One region of the Pantoea sp. S18 genome, then DNA from elsewhere that is predicted to be linked to it. Evidence: predicted binding sites of a transcription regulator. Region 1 holds the regulator's gene; the other holds the start of a gene.
What was found. Region 1 encodes PurR, which represses purine synthesis genes. Its sites were predicted from a motif close to CANGCAAACGTTTGCNTG; they were not measured.
Positions count from the first base shown of each region.

Region 2: rbsD (D-ribose pyranase) is a predicted target of PurR. The motif match lies at 5,146-5,163, and genes of this name have one in related genera.

Region 1 is NZ_CP142688.1:1,868,365-1,875,572, reverse strand. It holds gene VIJ98_RS08710 (alkene reductase) at 1-666, shown strand, start outside; gene gloA (lactoylglutathione lyase) at 768-1,175, shown strand; gene rnt (ribonuclease T) at 1,283-1,951, shown strand; gene VIJ98_RS08695 (Grx4 family monothiol glutaredoxin) at 1,987-2,322, opposite strand; gene VIJ98_RS08690 (C40 family peptidase) at 2,687-3,478, shown strand; gene VIJ98_RS08685 (YnhF family membrane protein) at 3,534-3,623, opposite strand; gene purR (HTH-type transcriptional repressor PurR) at 3,898-4,923, shown strand; gene punR (DNA-binding transcriptional activator PunR) at 4,920-5,831, opposite strand; gene punC (purine nucleoside transporter PunC) at 5,942-7,144, shown strand.
Region 2 is NZ_CP142688.1:4,250,630-4,257,837, reverse strand. It holds gene ravA (ATPase RavA) at 1-172, opposite strand, end outside; gene kup (low affinity potassium transporter Kup) at 470-2,338, shown strand; gene qseC (quorum sensing histidine kinase QseC) at 2,438-3,769, opposite strand; gene qseB (quorum sensing response regulator transcription factor QseB) at 3,766-4,428, opposite strand; gene VIJ98_RS19825 (YgiW/YdeI family stress tolerance OB fold protein) at 4,609-5,004, shown strand; gene rbsD (D-ribose pyranase) at 5,177-5,596, shown strand; gene rbsA (ribose ABC transporter ATP-binding protein RbsA) at 5,604-7,112, shown strand; gene rbsC (ribose ABC transporter permease) at 7,109-7,208, shown strand, end outside.

The DNA of each region.
Region 1 (7,208 bases):
GACACCTCAGTGCCGCGCGAGCTGTCAGTGGCTGAAATTCAGCAAATCGTCAAAGATTTTGGTCAGGCCGCCGCCAATGCGCGCGAAGCCGACTTCGACCTGCTGGAGCTGCACTCCGCGCACGGTTACCTGATGCATCAGTTCCTCGCACCCGGCTCAAATCAGCGTAGCGATGAGTACGGCGGTTCGATTGAGAAACGTGGTCGTTTCGCGCTGGAAGTGGTGGATGCGGCGATTGCTAACTGGTCTGCCGATCGTATCGGTATCCGCGTTTCGCCAATCGGTGCCTTCCAGAATCTGGAAAATGGCCCGGAAGAAGAGAAAGCAGCGTTGTGGTACATCGCCGAGCTGGGCAAACGCGGCATCGCCTATCTGCACCTTTCTGAGCCAGACTGGGCAGGCGGACAGCCATACAGCGATGCATTCCGTGAGAAAGTGCGTGCGCTGTTCCCAGGCGTGATTATCGGTGCCGGTGCCTACACCGTTGAGAAAGCGGATGATCTGATTGCGCGCGGCCTGATTGACGCGGTGGCGTTTGGTCGCGACTTTATCGCTAACCCGGATCTGGTTGCTCGTTTGCAGCAAGATGCGCCACTCAATCCGCAGCGTCCTGAGAGCTTCTACGGCGGCGGCGCGGAAGGCTATACCGATTATCCAACCCTGTAAGAAAATGGCTGCCGCGTCGGATAGGCGGCAGCGTTGTTTCATCAGTGTGTATACTTAGTTGTCTTGTCATTCACTGATGACGTTTTAAAAAAGAGGATGTTATGCGTTTACTTCACACCATGTTACGCGTTGGCGATTTGCAACGTTCTATCGATTTCTACACCCGCGTGCTCGGCATGCGCGTGCTGCGTCAGAGCGAAAACACCGAGTACAAATACACGCTGGCATTCGTTGGCTACACCGAAGAGAGCGAAGGCGCGGTAATTGAGCTGACTTACAACTGGGGCGTGGATAAATACGATCTCGGCAACGCTTACGGCCATATCGCGCTGGGCGTGGACAACGTGGCTGACACCTGCGAACGCATTCGCAGCGCGGGCGGCAACGTGACGCGTGAAGCGGGCCCGGTAAAAGGCGGTTCTACCATTATTGCGTTTGTTGAAGATCCAGACGGCTACAAGATCGAACTGATTGAAAACAAACATGCCGGTCACGGCTTAGGCAACTAAGGTTGCTGGTCAGCCTGCTAATTGCAGGCTGACTTCCCTCTCCTGCTGCACCCTCCTGCGATTTTTGCCATAATGCGCGCTGCCCTATTTATTGCCATGAGATCCTGATGTCTGAATCGAACGCTTTAAACGCTCTCCACCAACGCTTCCGCGGTTTTTATCCTGTTGTGATCGACGTTGAAACCGCAGGTTTCAATGCACAAACCGATGCACTGCTGGAAATTGCAGCCACAACGCTGAAAATGGATGAAGACGGCTGGTTGCACCGCGATGAAACGCTGCATTTCCATGTGGAACCGTTTGAAGGCGCCATTCTGAATCCTGCGGCGCTGGCGTTTACCGGCATCGATCCCACCAATCCGCTGCGCGGTGCGGTAAGCGAATATGAAGCGCTGCATGCGATTTTTAAAATGGTGCGCAAAGGCACCAAAGATAGCGGCTGCAATCGCGCGATTATCGTGGCGCACAATGCCACTTTCGATCTCAACTTCGTGATGGCGGCCGCAGAGCGCGCCAGCCTGAAGCGCAATCCGTTCCACCCTTTTGCTACGTTTGATACCGCAGCGTTAAGTGGTTTGGTGCTGGGGCAAACCGTGTTGGCGAAAGCCTGTAAAGCGGCGGGAATGGAGTTTGATAGTACGCAAGCGCATTCGGCGCTGTATGACACCGAGCAAACCGCGACGCTGTTTTGTGAGTTGGTGAACCGCTGGAAACGTCTGGGCGGCTGGCCGCTGGCTTTCAGTGAAGAATCCGCAGACGACGCGTCTGCCGAGTAAGCAAAGAAAAGGCCGACATTTGTCGGCCTTCTGCATTATTCCGCTTCTTTATACTTCTCAGCGGTCTCTTTCAGCAGTGGCTGAAGTTCACCGCGCTGGAACATCTCAACGATGATGTCGCAGCCGCCGACCAGTTCACCATCTACCCACAGCTGCGGGAAGGTTGGCCAGTTAGCGTATTTTGGCATTTCAGCACGAATGTCCGGGTTCTGCAGAATGTCCACGTATGCGAAACGCTCGCCACACGCAGAAAGCGCCTGCACGGCTTGCGCCGAGAAACCGCAGCTTGGCAGCTTTGGAGAACCTTTCATGTACAGCAGAATCGGGTTTTCTGCGATCTGACGCTGAATTTTTTCAACAGTACTCATTATTGCCTTCCTTAATCTTCTACTTCGTGTTTGTTTATTGTAGCGATTTCGCTCCCGGACTGAAAACGGGATTTTGCGTTTGCACTGGCTAATCGCCATGTTTGTTAAGTTAACGCATGACAAATAACATTTTCATATCATTAATTGGCATTAATAAATTAATAATTAGCAATAGTTTCGCTGCGTTAACCAGCTGAAATCGCTCATTTTTGCTACAGAATCAATCTGGTAACATATTAATGGAAAAAGGCCTTACCTTTTGGAAAAAAAGTGGATTAGAATTGCCTCGGCGCTGATCGCTTGATCAGATTTCTCTCACTTTAACGCAGTCTGCTTTCATTCAGCCTGCTTAACCTGTAACCGGATTATGCGTCTACTAATTACGCTTTTCATACTGGCTTTCGCCCAACTGTTTTTTAATGTGGCTGCTGCATCTCCGCATGCGCCCGTTAATGCCAGTTCGCTTAAAGCAGAGAAAAAGAGCGCACGTGAAGACGAGCGCCGCAAACGACGCCCGGTGAAAACCACCACCAAAAAATCGCGCCTGACTGCTGTTCAAAAATTCAAACTCAAAAAACAGACCAAAACAGAAACCGCGCTGCACAAGACCACCAGCAAAAAATCCCCGCTGAAACTCTCTGCTAAGAAATACGGTCATCAACGTTTAGCGAAGAAAACACCAGAGATCGCCGTCGATGATGAAGCGTTAGCGCTGACCGGCATCAAAATGAGTAAGGCGCACCGCCAGCGTTATCAAAAAGCGCGTGAAACAGCGATGACCAAATTGATGGGCCAACTCGGCAAACCTTATCAGTGGGGCGGCACTTCGCCACACACCGGTTTCGATTGCAGCGGCTTAGTGTGGTACGCCTATAAAGATTTGGTGAAATTCAAATTCCCGCGCACCGCCAATGAGATGTATCACCTGCGCGATGCGGCACCGATTAAGCGTGAAATGCTGGAGAAAGGTGATCTGGTGTTCTTCCGCATTAATAATCGCGGCACCGCCGATCATGTTGGCGTGTATCTCGGCAACGGGAAATTCATTCAGTCGCCGCGTACCGGCAAAGATATTCAGATTAGCGCACTGGGTGAGGATTACTGGCAGAAACACTATGTGGGCGCGCGTCGCATGATGACGCCAAAAACTATTCGCTAACTGTTGCGCAACAATCATAAAAAGCCGGATGCTGTTCTCAGCTCCGGCTTTTTTGTTAATGCATGATCGCGGTAAAGCTGAAGGCGATAATCATCAACAGTGCGCCAACGGTGGTCATTAGCGCCAGCTTCAGGTCGGTATTCATCACAACTCCTTAGTCACACAATTATTAGGGTTAAGGCGATTTTCGCACAGCAATGGGCAAAAATCTCGTGTTATCCGCGCCAGCTTGTTAGAATCGCCGCCTTTCGTTGCGCAACAGATTTTGCGCGTGCTGTATTTACAGCGTGATGAAGTGATTTCGCCTGCTAAAACACACCGTTTTGCCCGCTTTTTTGGGCTATAAAAGCATTAGCAGACGCAAACGTTTAACAATATACTTATCAGTAAGTTGCGATAAGCCCAGGAGTACCATTTTCATGGCAACAATTAAAGATGTCGCAAAACGCGCGGGTGTCTCAACCACCACGGTTTCGCATGTCATCAACAAAACGCGTTTCGTTGCGGAAGAGACGCGTAACGCCGTATGGGAAGCGATCAAAGAATTACACTACTCGCCCAGTGCCGTGGCGCGTAGTCTCAAAGTTAATCACACCAAAACCTTAGGTTTGCTGGCGACCTCCAGCGAAGCGCCCTATTTCGCTGAAATTATCGAAGCGGTGGAGAACCGTTGTTTCGAACGCGGGTACACGCTGATTCTCGGCAATGCGCACAACGATCTGCAAAAGCAGCGTGCTTACCTGTCGATGATGGCGCAAAAGCGCGTCGATGGCTTGCTGGTGATGTGTTCTGAGTATCCAGACGATTTGCTGCAGATGCTGGAAGAGAACCGCAACATTCCCATGGTGGTGATGGATTGGGGTGCATCGCGCGGTGATTTCACCGATACCGTGCAAGACAATGCGTTTCAGGGCGGCTATCTCGCCGGGCGTTATCTGATTGAACGCGGTCATCGAGATATCGGTGCCATTCCCGGCCAGATGGAGCGCAACACCGGCGGCGGCCGTCACGCTGGCTTCCTGCAGGCAATGAACGAAGCGGGCATTACGGTGCGTCCGGAATGGGTAGTTCAGGGCGACTTTGAGCCTGAATCGGGCTATCAGGCGATGCAGCAGATTTTAAATCAGAAACAGCGCCCAACAGCGGTGTTCTGCGGTGGCGATATTATGGCGATGGGCGCGATTTGCGCTGCTGATGAGATGGGTTTGCGCGTACCGCAGGATATCTCAGTCATCGGCTACGATAATGTGCGCAACGCGCGCTATTTCACGCCAGCGCTGACCACCGTGCATCAGCCAAAAGCCGAACTGGGTGAAAAAGCGCTGGAAATGCTACTGGATCGCATCACCAGCAAGCGTGAAGATCCGCAAACCATTGAGGTTCAGCCAACGCTGATTGAGCGCCGTTCGGTGGCGTACGGTCCGTTCCGCGACTATCGCCGCTAAGCCGACAATTCGCTGAGCCATTCGTGGTTCAGCGTTTCGGCATCCCCGAGATAAGCCAGTAACCACTCCAGCGCCGGTGACGCGCGCTGTTCTGACCAGCTGACGCAGCACGGACTGTCCGGAAAGGCCTGCGGCAGTGCCAGTTCCACCAGTTTATGGCTGTCCAGCAGAGGACGCGCCAGATGGCCTGGCGCCATGCCGACGCATAATCCTGCCAGCAAACAATCCATCCCGGTTTCCCACTCTGGCACCACCAGACGTCGCTGATTATCCAGCGTCCATGTCATACGGCGCGGCAACGCACGCGAGGTATCCTCCAGCACCAGCGATGGCCATACTCGCAATGTTTCATCATCCAGCTCCGTGCTGTTAACCAACGGATGATCCGGACTTACAACACAACGCCAGTTCAACGCGCCCATATCCTGAAAGGCAAAACGTCCGCCCACCGGAATCGCCTGGGTTGCGCCAATCGCCACATCAACCCGGCCATCTGCCAATGCATCCCACACGCCGTTAAACACTTCGTAGCTGATAATCAGCTCCATATCGGGAAAGTGGCGATAGAAATCCTTCACTAACTGCCGCGTGCGCTGCGGTTTAACGATGCAATCAACCGCGATGCTTAGCTCCCCGCGCCAGCCATTTGCCAGTTGCTGACACTGTCGACGGGTTGCCAGCATTTTTTTGATAACAGATCGTCCTTCACGTACAAAATGCTCGCCCGCCGGTGTCATCACCACTTCGCGGTGCTGACGCTCAAACAGCGGCACCGCCAGCCAGCTTTCCAGCTGGCGCACGGTATAGCTGACGGCAGAAGGCACACGATGCAGCTCCTGCGCTGCCGCACTAAAACTGCCAGTGCGCGCCACCGCATCCACCACTTCAAGCGCATATTCTGACCACATAATTTTGCCTTCAAAAAATTTAACAGCACTATGCAAATATTAGCGTTTCACAAAGCGCGTTGCATCCTTTTACACTCCCCGGCGTTCAACCTGCCCAAAAGAGAATCACCATGTTGTCGTCTAAAGCATTTATGCCTTATCTCGCCGTGCTCAGCATGCTCGGCTTTCTTGCCACGGATATGTATTTACCCGCCTTTGGCGATATGCAGCGTGATTTCGCGAGCGCACCCGGCACCATCAGCGCCAGCCTGAGTCTGTTTCTCGGCGGTTTCGCCTGTGCCCAGGTATTTTGGGGGCCGCTGTCAGATCGTTACGGCCGTAAACCCATTTTGCTGGCGGGGTTAGCCATCTTCGCCCTTGGTTGTCTGGGGATGCTTTGGGTGACCGATGTCCGCCTGATGCTGGCGCTGCGTTTTGTGCAGGCGATTGGTGTGTGTGCGGCTGCCGTGAGCTGGCAGGCGCTGGTGGTGGATCACTATCCAAAAGCCAAAGCCAATAAAGTGTTTGCCACGATTATGCCGCTGGTTGCGCTGTCTCCGGCGCTGGCACCGCTGCTCGGCGCCTGGCTTATCGGCCACTTCCACTGGCGCAGCATCTTTATCACGCTAACGCTGGTTGCCGTGGTGTTGCTGATCGGTACGCTGCAGTTAACCTCGCCTAAGCGCGAGAAAGTTGCGTCAGGCAAACAACCCGGCTGGTTGACCTTGCTGGGTACTCGCGTTTACAGCGGTAACGTCTTGATCTACTCGGCGTGTTCAGCGAGCTTTTTTGCCTGGCTGACGGGATCACCTTTCATTCTCGCCGCTGCTGGCCTGACGCCGGGCGATATTGGCCTGAGCTATATTCCGCAGACCATTGCGTTTCTGATTGGTGGCTTTGGCTGCCGCACGCTGTTAAATCGTTATCAGGGCGCGCAACTCCTGCCGTGGTTGCTGGTGTTGTATAGCCTGAGCATCCTGAGTCTGTTTGTCATCGCCCTGATGCCTTCCGCGCCGCTGTTTGTATTGTTGATGCCCTTCTGCGGCATGGCGCTGGCCAATGGTGCGATCTATCCGATTGTGGTTGCCAGCGCATTAGCGCCCTTCCCGCACGCCACTGGTAAAGCCGCAGGATTACAGAACTTATTCCAGTTAGGATTATGCTTTGTTGCCAGCCTGCTGGTCTCCGCCGGTCTTGAGCAGGCGCTGTTCAACACCACGTTAGTGATGGTCGCCACCGTGGTACTGGCGTGGGCGGGCTTTGTCTGCCAGCGATCGCTAAACGCACAAAGTGATATTGCCCACACTTCCCGTCCCTGCGAAGATAATCTCTAAGTCAACGCTTTTCGTTAGCAAACTAACGATAACCCGTTGAATATTGACCCACGTGAGCATATAC
Region 2 (7,208 bases), 1.9 Mb from region 1:
GGCGGGCAATCAGACTCTTGGCGATGCCCGGCGGCCCGAGCAGAAACACGCTTTCGCCACTTAAGGCTGCCAGCAAACAGAGGCGGATCGCATGATGGCGTTCATACAGCCCTTTTTCCAGAGCGTTGCTCAGGCGAGAAATTCTTTCTGCCAAAAGATGGGGTTGAGCCATAATCACATCATTATCCTTTTGATCCTGGTGCCGTCATATTCTGGCGAGCGCAATACTCTACTGATTATCATGCGCAATTGCGTTGATAGCCGTCAGCTTTTTTGTTTCAGAAGGTTGATGCGAGAGAACTCGCCGCTTCCAACGGTTTTTTGGCGCTATTTTCGGCGAAAAACCGCGTCACCAACGCGATGGTGACACTTTGTAAGAGTAGGTTTTTTTGGGAATATGTGCATACTGTGCGCTTTTTGATGGCTTGAGCGGAAGGCAAGTGCCTCCGGCTCCAACAAAAGACAACTTATGAGCTCGGATAAGAAACAGTCCCTTGGGGCAGTCACGCTGGCGGCAATTGGCGTGGTGTATGGCGATATCGGTACCAGCCCGCTCTATACATTGCGTGAATGTCTCTCTGGTCAGTTTGGATTTGGCGTAGAGCGCGAAGCGGTATTTGGCTTCCTGTCGCTGATCTTCTGGCTGCTGATTCTGGTGGTGTCGCTGAAGTACATCAGCTACGTAATGCGCGCGGATAACGCCGGTGAAGGCGGGATTTTAACGCTGATGTCGCTGGCCGGACGCCATACCGGTGCCAGAGCCACGGCAATTCTGGTGATCATGGGACTGATTGGCGGCAGTTTCTTCTACGGGGAAGTGGTGATTACGCCGGCGGTTTCGGTGTTATCGGCGATTGAAGGTCTGGAAATTGCCGCGCCAAGTCTTGATGCCTACATCGTGCCGTTGGCGATTGCAGTGCTGACTTTGCTGTTTGTCATCCAAAAACACGGCACCGGTATCGTCGGCAAGCTGTTCGCGCCGGTGATGCTGCTGTGGTTTTTGGTGCTGGCGGTACTGGGCGCGCGCAGCATTATCGACAATCCTGACGTCCTGCATGCGATGAACCCGTATTGGGCGGTGCACTTCTTCATCCAATATAAAACCGTATCCTTCTTCGCGCTGGGCGCGGTGGTGCTGGCGATTACCGGCGTAGAAGCGCTGTATGCCGATATGGGCCACTTCGGTAAATTCCCGATTCGTCTCGCCTGGTTCATCGTGGTGCTGCCTTCGCTGGTGCTCAACTACTTTGGTCAGGGCGCGCTGCTGCTCAAACATCCCGAAGCGATCAAAAACCCGTTCTTCCTGCTCGCGCCGGATTGGATGCTGATCCCGATGTTGATTCTTGCGACCTTAGCCACGGTGATTGCGTCGCAGGCGGTGATTTCCGGCGTGTTCTCATTAACGCGTCAGGCGGTGCGTCTCGGCTATTTGCCACCGATGCGCATTGTGCACACTTCAGAAGAGGAGTCCGGGCAGATCTATATTCCAGTGATTAACTGGCTGCTCTATTTCTCGGTGGTGATTGTGATTGTCGGCTTCGAGCACTCCAGCAATCTGGCGGCGGCGTACGGCATTGCGGTAACCGGCACCATGGTGCTGACCGCCATTCTCTGTTCAACCGTGGCGATTCAAAACTGGCACTGGAACCGCTATCTGGTGGTGTTGATTCTGATTGCCATGTTGATCATCGACGTGTCGCTGTTCTCCGCCAACCTGATCAAGGTGTTCTCCGGTGGTTGGCTGCCGCTGACGCTGGCGTTGATGATGTTCATCATCATGACCACCTGGAAAAGCGAGCGTTTCCGCCTGCTGCGTCGTATGCATGAGCACGGCAATTCCCTCGAAGCGATGATTGCGTCGCTGGAGAAATCGCCGCCGGTACGCGTGCCGGGCACCGCAGTGTATATGTCGCGGGCGCTGAACGTGATTCCGTTTGCCATGCTGCATAACCTCAAGCACAACAAAGTGTTGCATGAGCGCGTGGTGCTGCTAACGCTGCGTACGGAAGATGCGCCTTACGTGCACAATGTGCGTCGTGTGACCATTGAACAGTTATCGCCGACCTTCTGGCGCGTGGTGGCAAGCTATGGCTGGCGCGAAACGCCAAACGTTGAGGAGATTTTCCACCGCTGCGGTCTTGAAGGCCTAAACTGCCGCATGATGGAAACCTCCTTCTTTATGTCGCATGAATCGCTGATTATCGGCGATCGTCCGTGGTATCTGCGCCTGCGCGGCAAGCTGTTCCTCGCGCTGCAACGCAACGCGCTGCGCGCGCCGGATCAGTTTGAAATCCCACCGAACCGCGTGATCGAGCTGGGAACCCAGGTCGAGATTTAACGTTGTTTGAAGTCGCCATGAATGGAGTAATCCTTTGTAGGGTCGCCATTTATGGCGACCTGGTGCGCATGAATGCGCACCCTACGAAAACGTGGGCATTCACCAACTCAAGGTGACGCGCAATCCTCCGCTGGCGCGCTGGCTGAACTGCAAGCGAATGCCGTGCAGCTGGGCAATATTCTTCACGATGGAAAGCCCCAATCCGCTGCCGGTTTGTGCCTGTCCCGGCGGTCGCCAGAAGCGTTCACCCAACCTTGCCAACTGCTCATCGCTGACGCCCGGCCCGTTATCATCAACGGTAATGGCGCGAACGTTGAGCTGCACATCAATAGTGCTGCCCGACGGCGAATAGCGCAGCGCGTTATCCAGCAGGTTCCGCACCATCAATCCCAGCAACAGCGGATGACCGTTCATCACCGGTTCGGCGTGGCTGGTGAACTGCAAAGCGGTGTTTTGTTGTTCCGCCTGCGGGAAGTGCTCCGCCAGCAGGTTTTGCAGCAGCGGCGCCAGCGCCACCGGCTGAAACTCGCTGCGCAGATCGTCAGCTTCCACGCGTGACAGCGTTAAGAGCTGATCCACCAAACGCGTGGCGCGCACAATGCCGCTGTCCAGCTGCTGAATCGCCCGTTTACGCATCGCTTCATCATCATCGGCCAGCTGAATCACTTCGCTCTGCACGCGCAGCGCCGCCAGCGGGCTGCGCAGTTCATGGGCGGCATCGGAGGTAAAGCGACGTTCGCGCTGCACCAGATGCGCCATACGGCTGAACAAGCCGTTGAGCGCCACCACCAGCGGCTTCACTTCTTTAGGCAGGCGCGTTTCAGGTAATGGCGTGGCATCATCCGGCGCACGCTGGTGCAGTGAAAGCGTAAGGCGTTTCAATGGGCGCAGCTCGAACCACACCAGCGCCAGCAGTAACAGCAGCATAAAGGGCATGGCGATCAGCCACGGCAGCAGGCTGCTGAGTGCCAGATCGCGCGTCATATCTTCGCGGTATTCCCACTCTTGCCCAACCACCACGCGATAACGCTTATCCGCAGAGGTGAGCCACACCAAGCGCCAGCTATCTTTGTCGCCGCGCAGGCGGCCATCGGTAAAGCCATCACGTTGGTAATCAAACTGTAAATCACGCCCATTTTCGCCGTCATTGAGCAGCGGCTGGCCGTCAGCGCTGAAGATGGCAAACGCCAGCGCATCGTCATCCTGATCGCCACGATGATGACGCAGGATCGACTTGGTTTTAGGCAGTTTTTCGTCCTGGAGCGAGGTGGGATCGAGCGTAATTAAACGTTTGGCGAACAGCATTTGCTGAGTATCAAATAGCTCGTCTACCGTATCGCGGGTTTGGTGCCAGGAGCTGAGGCTGGCCAGGCCGCCGCACAGCATAATCAGCAGCACAAAGCCGATGGCGAGGCGCAGAAACAGACTCATTCCGCCGCTCCCAGCGTATAACCGACGCCGTGTACGGTACGAATAAACTGGCTGCCGAGTTTCTTGCGCAGATGATGAATGTGCACTTCCACCGCATTGCTGGAGACATCTTCATCCCAGCTGTAGAGCTTTTCTTCCAGCTGACTGCGCGTCAGCACGCGGCCAGGATTGCGCAGAAACAGCTCCAGTAGCGCCAGTTCGCGGCTCTTCAGGCTGACGGCTTCGCCATCGCACTGCACGCTGTGGCTGCCGGGCGCCATCACCACTTTGCCGTGTTTGAGTTCTGGCTGCAGTTGGCCGTGACGGCGACGGATCAACGCCTGCAAGCGTGCCGCCACTTCTGTTAATGCAAACGGCTTGCACAGGTAATCGTCAGCGCCGAGCTGCAATCCTTGCACGCGCTGATCGAGCGCATCGCGCGCGGTAAGAATCAGCACCGGCACATCCTGTCCTTGCTGGCGCCACTGACGCAGGATATCCAGACCATCGCGTTCTGGCAGCGATAGATCCAGCACCACCGCGTCCCAGGGCGCGGCCGCCAACGCCTGAAATCCGGCTTCGCCGGAGACAAACCAATCCACGCTGAAACCGAGTTTGGTCAACCCGACTTTCAAACCGTCGCCAATCAGCGTGTCATCTTCAATCAGTAAAATGCGCATCAACTCTCCTTCTGTTAAGCGGAGTTATACGAAGCACAATCACTCTTGTACAGCGAAAGTCCCAGCAAATAGACTATTTTTCATGAATGTTAGCTCAACGGATTCTCTTAAGATCCTGTTAAGAACCTTGTGGTGAAATAGCTCCCGTAAACCAACACATTCATGGAAAAGAGGTGACATATGAAAAAATCTGCAGCCCTGTTAGCTATCATCGCTCTGGCCGCCACGCCGGTTCTTGCCGCTCAACAAGGTGGCTTTGTTGATCCGAATGCACCCTCCACGCAGGTGAAGTCTGGTGGTTTCAAAGCCGATAACACCAGCGTTGTCACGGTGAAACAGGCCGAAGAGATGAAGGACGATAGCTGGATCACCGTGCGCGGTACGCTTGAGAAGCAAATCGGTGATGAGGATTATCAGTTCCGTGATGCCACCGGCACCATGAAGGTCGAGATCGATCATAAACGCTGGAACGGTTTGACCATCACGCCGAAGGATCAGGTTGAACTGACCGGCGAACTGGATAAAGATTTCAACTCCATCGAACTGGACGTGAAACAGGTACGTAAACTGCCTTAATCCCTGCTTCGGGGCCGCAGCAGCGGCTCCAACATCCCACCAAACTCAAATTCTCTCTGGCACAAGCGAAACGTTTCGATGGCGATCACATTTCCGTGATGCCGCCATTGAGTTGCCGTGCGCATTTTATACACTCCCGATCAGCGAAACGTTTCGCTGTGGAGTGGAATAAATGAAAAAAGGTCGCTTGTTAAACGCTGAAGTCTCTCATGTGATTGCTCGCCTGGGGCACACCGATACGCTGACGATTGCAGATGCAGGCTTGCCGATTCCGGCTGGTCCACAGCGCATCGATCTGGCGTTAACGCCGGGTACGCCCGAATTTTTACAGGTGGTTGAGGTTGTCACGCAGGAGATGCAGGTCGAAAGCGCCCTGATGGCGGAGGAGATTAAGCAGCACAATCCGCAGCTCCATAGCGCACTGCTCGCCGTGCTCGAAGCCTTGCAACAGCACCAGGGAAATATCATCACCATCCGTTACACCAGCCATGAACAATTCAAACAACAAACGCAGCGTAGTCAGGCGGTCATTCGCAGCGGAGAGTGTTCTCCGTATGCGAATGTCATCCTGAGCGCCGGCGTGACCTTCTGAGGCCGCTATGCAACCGTTATTGCAACTCAAAGGGATTGAAAAGTCGTTTCCTGGCGTTAAAGCGCTGAATGGCGCATCGCTCGCCGTTTATGCGGGACGCGCAATGGCGCTGGTGGGCGAAAACGGCGCGGGCAAATCCACCATGATGAAAGTGCTGACCGGCATATACAGCATGGATGCCGGTTCTATGCAGTGGCTCGGTAAGGATGTGGCGTTCTCTGGCCCGAAAGCGTCGCAGGAAGCGGGTATTGGCATTATCCATCAGGAACTTAACCTGATTCCGCAATTGACCGTCGCCGAGAATATCTTCCTTGGCCGCGAATTTGTTAACCGCTTTGGCCGCATCGAATGGAAAAAGATGTACGCCGAGGCGGATGCGCTATTAAAGCGCCTCAATCTGCGCTTCAACAGCCACAAGCTGGTGGGCGATTTGTCGATTGGCGATCAGCAGATGGTGGAGATCGCCAAAGTGCTCAGCTTCGAGTCGAAAGTCATCATTATGGATGAACCGACCGATGCGCTGACCGATACCGAAACGCTGTCGCTGTTCCGCGTCATCAACGAACTGAAAGCGCAGGGCTGCGGCATCGTCTATATCTCGCACCGCATGAAAGAGATCTTCGAGATTTGCGATGACGTCACCGTGTTCCGCGATGGGCAGTTTATTGCCGAGCGTGCGGTGTGCGATCTCAGCGAAGAGAGCCTGATCGAGATGATGGTCGGCCGCAAGCTGGAAGATCAATATCCGCGTATCGATCAACAGCCGGGTGAGATCCGCTTAAAAGTTGAAAACCTCAGCGGTCCGGGCGTTGATGACGTCAGCTTTACGCTGCGCAAAGGGGAAATCCTTGGCGTGTCGGGCCTGATGGGCGCGGGACGTACCGAACTGATGAAAGTGCTGTACGGCGCGCTGCCGCGCAGTAAAGGTAAAGTCACGCTGAATGGCCGCGAAATCACCACCCGCTCCCCGCAAGACGGATTGGCGAACGGCATCGTTTATATCTCCGAAGATCGTAAGCGCGATGGTTTGGTGTTGGGCATGTCGGTGAAAGAGAACATGTCGCTGACCGCGCTGCGCTATTTCAGCACCGGCGCGGGCAACCTGAGACACAGCGACGAGCAGCTGGCGGTGGGCGATTTTATCCGCCTGTTCAACGTCAAAACCCCTTCAATGGAGCAGCCAATTGGCCTGCTTTCCGGCGGTAATCAGCAAAAAGTGGCGATTGCGCGCGGCCTGATGACGCGCCCTGATGTGTTGATTCTTGATGAGCCAACGCGCGGCGTCGATGTCGGGGCAAAGAAAGAAATTTATCAGTTAATTAACCAGTTTAAAGCCGAAGGGCTGAGCATCATTTTGGTGTCGTCGGAAATGCCCGAAGTGCTGGGCATGAGCGACCGCATCGTGGTGATGCATGAAGGCCATCTGAGTGGCGAATTTTCCCGTGAGCAAGCTACCCAGGAATCCCTGATGGCGGCGGCAGTCGGTAAGCAACACAGCGAGGAGTTAGTTGTATGAGCACCCAAACCTTACCCGCCAGCCGTCGCTGGTTCAGCAAAGCCTGGCTGCTGGAGCAGAAATCACTGATTGCATTGATCGTGCTGATCGCCGTGG